4 regions of the Erwinia sp. L03-1 genome follow, and region 1 is predicted to be linked to each of the others. Evidence: predicted binding sites of a transcription regulator. Region 1 holds the regulator's gene; each other region holds the start of a gene.

The links. The regulator PurR, encoded in region 1, represses purine synthesis genes. The targets are predictions, from matches to a motif close to CANGCAAACGTTTGCNTG.
Region 2: the regulator PurR is predicted to act here: its motif matches at 1,129-1,146, upstream of purM (phosphoribosylformylglycinamidine cyclo-ligase).
Region 3: the regulator PurR is predicted to act here: its motif matches at 1,010-1,027, upstream of galS (HTH-type transcriptional regulator GalS).
Region 4: the regulator PurR is predicted to act here: its motif matches at 1,003-1,020, upstream of glyA (serine hydroxymethyltransferase).

Annotation. Positions count from the first base shown of each region.
Region 1 is NZ_CM178762.1:2,539,118-2,541,323, forward strand. It holds gene AC4PCC_RS11705 (C40 family peptidase) at 1-14, shown strand, start outside; gene cydH (cytochrome bd-I oxidase subunit CydH) at 70-159, opposite strand; gene purR (HTH-type transcriptional repressor PurR) at 444-1,469, shown strand; gene punR (DNA-binding transcriptional activator PunR) at 1,487-2,206, opposite strand, start outside.
Region 2 is NZ_CM178762.1:1,151,745-1,153,950, reverse strand. It holds gene uraA (uracil permease) at 1-267, opposite strand, end outside; gene upp (uracil phosphoribosyltransferase) at 343-969, opposite strand; gene purM (phosphoribosylformylglycinamidine cyclo-ligase) at 1,212-2,206, shown strand, end outside.
Region 3 is NZ_CM178762.1:1,498,568-1,500,773, forward strand. It holds gene yeiB (DUF418 domain-containing protein YeiB) at 1-960, shown strand, start outside; gene galS (HTH-type transcriptional regulator GalS) at 1,137-2,177, shown strand.
Region 4 is NZ_CM178762.1:1,082,612-1,084,817, forward strand. It holds gene hmpA (NO-inducible flavohemoprotein) at 1-801, opposite strand, end outside; gene glyA (serine hydroxymethyltransferase) at 1,133-2,206, shown strand, end outside.

The sequences.
Region 1 (2,206 bases):
GAACGATCCGCTAATCTCCGCGTCGCGTAGTGAATATAAAAAGGCCGATCTGACGATCGGCCTTTTTTTTTAGTGCATGACGGCGGTAAAGCTGAAAATAATAATCATTAACAGCGCGCTAACGGTGGTTAGCAGAGACAATTTCAGATCGGTGTCCACAGATACTCCTTTATACCCTTACAGTTTGTGTCACCATCAATTTTCCCACACCCGGCGGTAAAAATCTCGTTTTCTCTGCTCAGCCTTGTTAGAATTCCATTTCGTTGCGCAACGGGTTGCGTTCGCGGTCTGCAACCGACGCAACAGGCCTGGCTGACTGCCCCCTTTTCCTTACTGACGCCACCGAATATTCATAAAAAACGGCGACGGATTTTGCCGTTTCAGGCAATCGTTTAACAATATACTTATCAGCAAGTTGCGGTAAGTACAGGAGTAGTGATTTCATGGCAACAATCAAAGATGTGGCTAAACGCGCCGGGGTGTCGACCACCACGGTGTCCCACGTCATTAATAAAACGCGCTTTGTGGCCGAAGCCACGCGGGAAGCAGTATGGACTGCCATCCGCGAACTGCATTATTCGCCAAGTGCGGTCGCCCGCAGTCTCAAGGTTAATCACACCCGGACCATCGGCCTGCTGGCAACGTCCAGCGAGGCACCCTACTTTGCCGAGATTATTGAAGCCGTGGAGAACAGCTGCTTTGCCAGCGGTTACACCCTGATTCTGGGCAATGCGCACAACGATCTGGTCAAACAGCAGGCGTATCTGTCAATGATGGCGCAAAAGCGCGTCGATGGCCTGCTGGTGATGTGCTCCGAGTATCCTGATGAACTGATCCAGATGCTTGAAGATAACCGAAATATTCCTATGGTCGTCATGGACTGGAGCGAGTCACGCGGTGATTTTACGGATACGGTGCTGGATAACGCCTTTGAGGGCGGTTATCTGGTAGGCCGCTATCTGATTGAGCGCGGCCATCGCGATATTGGCGTCATTCCCGGTCAGCTGGAGCGTAACACCGGCGGTGGCCGTCATGCCGGTTTTCTAAAGGCGCTATCCGAAGCGGGGATCACCCTGCGCGATGAGTGGCTGGTACAGGGTGATTTCGAACCCGAATCTGGCTATCGTGCCATGCAGCAAATTTTATCCCAGAAGCAGCGGCCTACCGCCGTATTCTGCGGCGGCGATATTATGGCGATGGGGGCGATTTGTGCCGCTGATGAGATGGGTCTGCGCGTTCCCCAGGATATCTCGGTCATCGGCTATGATAACGTGCGCAACGCGCGCTACTTCACCCCGGCCCTGACCACCGTTCACCAGCCAAAAGAGAGGCTGGGCGAAACGGCCTTTGAAATGCTGCTGGATCGTATTACCAGCAAGCGTGAGGAGCCACAGACGATTGAAGTTCATCCCAGCCTGATCGAGCGTCGTTCAGTGGCGGATGGTCCCTTTGTAGACTATCGCCGCTAACGCCATTAGCCGCCTGCTCATTCCTCTGCCCCCTCGTTCAGCCACTCATTATTGAGCGTCCCGGTGTCGCCAAGATAGTCGAGCAGCCAGCCCAGCGCGGGGCTGGCCTGCTGCTGCGACCAGCTGACGCAGCAGGGGCTGTCGGGGAATGTCGCGGTAAGCACAAGTTCAGTTAATGCGCCGCTGCTCAGCAGCGGACGGGCAAAATGTCCTGGCACCATTCCGACGCAAAGCCCGCCCAGCAGGCAGTCCGCAGCGCTCTCCCAATCGGGCACCACCAGCCGACGCTGATTATCCAGCGTCCAGGTAGTGCGCTTGGGCAGCGCGCGGGATGTGTCTTCCAGCGTCAGAGAGGGCCATTCGCGGATGGCTTCCTCGCTGACCGGTCCTGAGATTTCTGTCAAAGGATGGCGGGCGCTAACCACACAGCGCCAGTTCAGCGCGCCCATATTGCGAAAGGCAAAGCGCCCGCCAACGGGTATTGCCTGAGTTGCGCCAATCGCTACATCTACCCGGCCATCCGCCAGCGCATCCCACACGCCATTAAACACCTCCGGGGAAAGGTGTAATTCCATATCCGGGAAATGACGGTAGAAATCGACAACCAGCTGCCGGGTGCGCTGGGGTTTCACTATCCTGTCTACGGCGATATTTAGCTGCCCGCGCCAGCCGTTTGCTACCTGCTGGCACTGACGCCGGGTGGCAAGCATTTTTTTGATTACGCTCCGCCCCTCCTG
Region 2 (2,206 bases), 1.4 Mb from region 1:
GACCTCATACCCTAACGGCAGCAGCAGCAGCACCGGCGAGATAAAAGCGAAGCTGGAACCGAGGTAGGCCGGGATTTTGCCTTTACAGATAAACAGATACAGCAGCGTACCGATGCCGTTAAACAGCAGCACGGTGGCCGGATTAATATGAAACAGGATCGGCACCAGTACCGTTGCACCGAACATGGCAAAAAGATGCTGAAAGCTGAGAGGAATAGTTTGCAGCAGCGGTGGCCGCTCGCTAACGCCAATTGCGCGACGCGTCATATCTTTACCCTTTCTTTAATTATACCCAATAAAAAGCCGACTCTGCGGTCGGCTTAGCGTTTAATAGCGGCGTACTTATTTAGTACCGAAGATCTTATCGCCGGCGTCCCCGAGCCCGGGAATGATATATCCCTTATCGTTCAGCCCCTGATCCACCGACGCGGTATAGAGTTCAACATCCGGATGCGCCTTCTCCAGCGCCGCGATACCTTCCGGGGCAGCCACCAGTACCAGCACCTTAATGCTGGTGCAGCCTGCGTTTTTCAGCAGGTCGATGGTGGCGATCATCGATCCGCCGGTGGCCAGCATCGGGTCAACGACCAGCGCCATACGCTCTTCAATATTAGAGACCAGCTTCTGGAAGTAAGGCACCGGTTCCAGCGTCGTCTCATCGCGATAAACGCCGACCACGCTGATGCGCGCGCTCGGTACGTGCTCCAGTACGCCTTCCATCATGCCCAGACCGGCACGCAGAATGGGCACCACGGTGATTTTTTTGCCTTTAATCTGGTCAATTTCTACCGGGCCATTCCAGCCTTCGATGGTGACCTTTTCGGTTTCTAAATCGGCGGTGGCTTCATAGGTCAGCAGGCTTCCCACTTCCGACGCGAGCTCACGAAAACGCTTGGTGCTAACGTCATGTTCACGCATCAGACCCAGTTTATGTTTGACCAGCGGGTGTGTGACTTCCACGATTTTCATTGTTCTACTCCCGGAGTGTTAAGCTGCAAAAAAAAATCGCGAGATTATAGCGCTATTTTCTCACCATGCTCTATGACTTAATGCAACTTCTGCCGTATCCGCGCACTTCCGTCATCATAATCTGACACCTGACCCAGCACAACGCGTGGTAAGAAGGCGCTCGCAAACGTTTGCCTGCGCTGTTAGAATTGCCGCGCTCTATTTTCAATACCACCAACCGCAAACCGCGTGGGGACTTCGCAGTGACCGACAAAACCTCTCTCAGCTATAAAGACGCCGGCGTAGATATCGACGCGGGCAATGCTTTAGTCGATCGTATCAAAGGCGTTGTGAAAAAGACGCGTCGCCCGGAAGTCATGGGTGGGCTGGGCGGCTTTGGTGCCCTCTGTGCGCTGCCGCAAAAATACCGCGAACCGATTCTGGTTTCCGGCACTGACGGCGTGGGCACCAAGCTGCGCCTGGCGATGGACCTGAAGCGTCACGATACCATCGGTATCGACCTGGTGGCGATGTGCGTCAACGACCTGGTGGTACAGGGCGCCGAGCCACTGTTCTTCCTGGACTACTACGCCACCGGTAAGCTGGATGTGGATACCGCGGCCAGCGTGATAACCGGCATTGCCGAGGGCTGTTCACAATCCGGCTGTGCGCTGGTTGGCGGCGAAACGGCCGAAATGCCGGGGATGTATCACGGTGAAGATTATGACGTCGCCGGGTTCTGCGTCGGCGTGGTGGAAAAGTCAGAAATTATTGACGGCAGCAAGGTCAGCGATGGCGACGTGCTGATTGCACTCGGCTCCAGCGGCCCGCACTCCAACGGCTATTCGCTGGTGCGTAAAATCCTTGAAGTCAGCAATACCGATGCACAACAGACCCAGCTTGAGGGTAAATCGCTGGCCGATCACCTGCTGGCCCCTACCCGCATCTATGTCAAAAATATCCTCAGCCTGATCGAGCAGGTTGACGTTCATGCTATCGCCCACCTGACCGGCGGCGGCTTCTGGGAAAATATTCCCCGCGTGCTGCCGGACAACACCCAGGCGGTGCTCGCCGAGTCAAGCTGGGAATGGCCTGCGGTGTTCGGCTGGATGCAGAAAGCAGGCAACGTCAGCCGCTTTGAGATGTATCGCACCTTTAACTGCGGCGTCGGCATGCTGATCGCGCTGAGTGCTGAAGAGGCGGATAAAGCGGTACAGCTGATGACCGACGCGGGCGAGAAGGCGTGGAAAATTGGCGT
Region 3 (2,206 bases), 1.0 Mb from region 1:
GGTGCCGGTCTGCAGATGCTGCTGCCGCGCGGCAAACGCTGGCTCCAGGCGCGGCTCACCTGGCTGGTGCTGTTAGGTTTCCTGCACGGCACGCTTCTGTGGGACGGCGATATTCTGTTCGACTACGGGCTGATTGGGCTGGTGGTCTGGCGGATGATCCGCGATGTCTCCTCCAGCCGTCAGCTCTTCAATACCGGCGTAATGCTCTACCTGGTTGGCAGCTGTGCGCTTGTCGTGCTGGGGCTGGGGGCCGCTGTGCATCCCAACAGTAGCTGGCTCCCGGGCTTTGCCGACGTGCAGTACGAAACCTTCTGGAAGACCCAGGGGGGCTGGCCTGCGATTCTGAACCGGCTCAATCTCTTCTCATCCGGCCTGATGGCGCTGGCCGTGCAGTATGGCTGGCAGCTGGCCGGGTTGATGATGGTCGGCAGCGCCCTGATGCGCAGCGGCTGGCTGAAAGGCAGCTATAGCCTGGCACATTATCGTCGCACCGCCGCGATCCTCATCTCGCTGGCCTGGCTGATTGAGCTTCCCGCTATCGCTTTACAGTGGGCTTCCGGCTGGGAATTCCGCTGGTCCGGCTTTTTTCTGCAGGTTCCCCGTGAAATCAGCGCGCCGCTACAGGCAGTAGGGTACGCGGCGCTCTGTTTTGGCTACTGGCCCACATTGTCGCGCCTGAGGATAACCCGGGCAGTGAGCTGCGTGGGGCGTATGGCGCTAACCAACTATCTGCTGCAAACCCTGATATGCACCACCCTGTTTAACCGCCTGGGCTGGTTTAACCAATGGGATCGCTGGCAGCTGGTGGCGATGGTGCCTGCCGTCTGGCTGATCAACCTGTTGTTTTCCCTCTTCTGGCTGAGCCATTTCCGTCAGGGGCCGGTTGAATGGCTATGGCGCAGACTGACGCTGCTGAGCGGCGGGCGGCCCCTGACGGCGGGCTATCCGGGAAAGGAGTAATATCCGCGTCGTCAGGAAGATGATGCCGCTCACAAAGGCAGGATAAAGCGTTGTAACCGTTTTCATCCCTGTGACGACTTTCACGTAGCCCCGCCGCTGATGCTGTAAGAATAGCCTCCAGTCAACCTGACATCTGGAAGGGCTATGCAACGATCATTCTCTCCGGGCAACTGCCCATGATGACCATTCGTGATGTCGCCCGCGCGGCGGGCGTCTCGGTGGCCACCGTCTCACGCGTACTGAATAACAGCGCCGTGGTCACGCAGAGTACCCGCGATGCGGTGTTAAAGGCGGTCGAGGGCCTCGGCTATCGACCCAATGCCAATGCTCAGGCGCTGGTTACCCAGGTCAGCGATACCCTTGGCGTTGTCGTGATGGACGTCTCCGATCCCTTCTTTGGTGCGCTGGTCAAGGCGGTGGATTCCGTTGCCCAGCGCTGGCAAAAGCACGTGCTGATTAACAACGCCTATCATCAGGCAGACAAAGAGCGGCATGCCATTGAGGTACTGATCCGTCAGCGCTGTAATGCCCTGGTGGTGCATGCGAAGGCGCTAGAGGATGCAGAGCTGATTTCGCTGATGGACGAGGTGCCCGGCATGGTGCTGATCAATCGCGTGGTGCCGGGCTACGCACACCGCTGCGTCTGTCTGGATAACGTCAGCGGTGCGCTGATGGCCACCCGCATGCTGCATCAGCAGGGACATCAACGTATCGGTTATCTGGCCTCCAGCCACGGGATTGAAGATGTGCATCAGCGACGTGAGGGCTGGCGGCAGGGGCTTTTGGAGCAGGGCATTCTGCCGCCGGAAAACTGGATAGCCAGCGGTGAGCCGGATATGCAGGGGGGCGAAGCGGCAATGGTTGAACTGCTTGGCCGCAACCTGCATCTGAGTGCGGTTTTTGCCTACAACGACAGTATGGCGGCAGGCGCGCTGGCCGCACTGAAGGATAACGGCATCCGGGTACCGCAGGCGTTATCCCTGGTCGGCTTCGATGATATTCCCATTTCACGCTATACCGATCCGCAGTTAACGACGGTGCGCTACCCGATTATTTCTATGGCAAAGCTGGCGACAGAATTAGCACTCAGGGGCGCGGCTGGTGAGCTGGATGAAAGCGAACAGCACTGCTTTATGCCCACGCTGGTACGCCGTCATTCGGTAACGTTCTGCCAAAATGCGGAGCCGGTCACTAACTCAGGTGAATCTCTGGTGTAACCGTTTTCAATCTGTGAGTAAATTCACAG
Region 4 (2,206 bases), 1.5 Mb from region 1:
GGCGGAGATCAGCGTGACCGGCACCTCTGGCGTGACTGACAGAAAAAAATCGCCTGCCGGCGCGGCCAGATGGATTTCATCACCTGGCTGCGCCTGATGATGCAGCCAGCCAGAAACGACGCCGCCGGGTTGATGACGAACGGCAATGCGGTAATCCCGACCATTGGGTGCGCGGGTCAGTGAATATTGCCGGATCGCCTGATGTTCTAACGTATTCGCGCGCAGCCAGACGCCCAGATACTGTCCGGGCTGATAGTCCATCACGGGCTGACCATCCACCGGCTGCAGAATAAAGCTTTTGATGACGTCGCTCTCCTGGGTAATGGTGCTGATGCGAAAGGCCCGCGGTGCGCGCCAGCCGCCTGGCTTAGCTTCTGCCTGTTGATAAATCTGCGCCTCACGCTGGATAAAAACATTCGCCAGCACGTTGTAGGCTTTGCCCCAGGCCTCCAGCACCTCTTCGCCAGGGCTAAGCATTTCATCCAGCGTTGCCAGCAGGTGCGTACCGACAATCTGATATTGATCGGGCTGAATGGCAAAGCTGGTGTGCTTCTGGGCGATTTTCTCCACCGCAGGCAGCAGGTCGGCGAGATTTTCAATATTGCAGGCGTAAGCGCAGAGAGCATTGAACAGCGCTTCAGGCTGGCTGCCATTGCGCTGATTGCTCATATTGAAAATATCCTGTAGCTCAGGGTTATCACGTAGCATTCGATCGTAGAAGCGTAGGGTAAGGGCGGGACCGACAGCCAGCAGGGCGGGTATTGTGGCTTTCACGGCGGCAATCGTTTTAGCGTCTAACATAGGCTCTCCATGCGTTATGTATTGAGTTAACTTACCGTACATCTTATCGCGCGAGGGTTTGCGATGTAAAACTCTCCGCGCAGTTAGCAGGGGCATCAGGCTGCCCCGCCAGGCAACAGGTGAATCCTGGCAAAGGGGGCGATGACGAAAATGCCGGACAATCAGGCTTGCAAAAAAGGTAACTAACCCTTGCCGGCTCTCAGGCCAATCGTTTGCGTAAAAAGCCTGCTTTGTGGCTACCCCTCGCCTGGTAAAACAGTTTACACTGTGTGTCTTCGCCCTAACGGGCCGTTAAATACCGATATGAAGTTAGCTGAGTCAGGAGATGCGGATGTTAAAGCGTGATATGAATATTGCTGATTACGATGCCGAATTGTGGCAGGCAATGGAGCAGGAAAAAGTGCGTCAGGAAGAGCATATTGAGCTGATTGCTTCCGAAAACTACACCAGCCCGCGCGTAATGCAGGCGCAGGGATCTCAGCTGACCAACAAATATGCCGAAGGTTACCCGGGCAAACGCTACTATGGCGGCTGTGAATACGTTGATATCGTTGAGCAGCTGGCTATCGATCGCGCTAAAGCGCTGTTCGGCGCCGACTATGCCAACGTGCAGCCTCACTCTGGCTCACAGGCCAACTTTGCGGTCTATACCGCACTGCTACAGCCGGGCGATACCATTCTGGGTATGAATCTGGCGCACGGCGGCCACCTGACGCATGGCTCGCCGGTTAACCTCTCCGGTAAGCTGTATAACGTGGTGCCGTATGGCATCGACGAAACCGGTAAAATTGACTACGAAGATCTGGCCGCCCAGGCGCAGAAGCATAAGCCAAAAATGATTATCGGTGGCTTCTCTGCCTATTCCGGTATTTGTGACTGGGCAAAAATGCGCGAAATTGCTGACAGCATCGGTGCCTGGCTGTTCGTGGACATGGCGCACGTGGCGGGCCTGATCGCGGCTGACGTTTACCCGAACCCGGTACCTCATGCCCATATCGTTACCACTACCACCCACAAAACCCTGGCAGGGCCGCGCGGTGGCCTGATCCTGGCGAAGGGCGGCGACGAAGATCTGTATAAAAAGCTGAACTCCGCCGTCTTCCCTGGTGGCCAGGGCGGCCCGCTGATGCATGTGATTGCCGGTAAAGCGGTCGCGCTGAAAGAAGCGATGGAGCCGGAGTTTAAGGTCTATCAGCAGCAGGTCGCGAAAAATGCTAAAGCGATGGTCGAGGTGTTCCTGGCGCGCGGCTATAACGTGGTTTCAGGCGGCACCCATAACCACCTGTTCCTGCTGGATCTGGTTGATAAAAACCTGACCGGTAAAGAGGCGGATGCCGCGCTGGGTCGTGCAAATATCACCGTAAACAAAAACAGCGTGCCTAACGATCCGAAAAGCCCGTTTGTC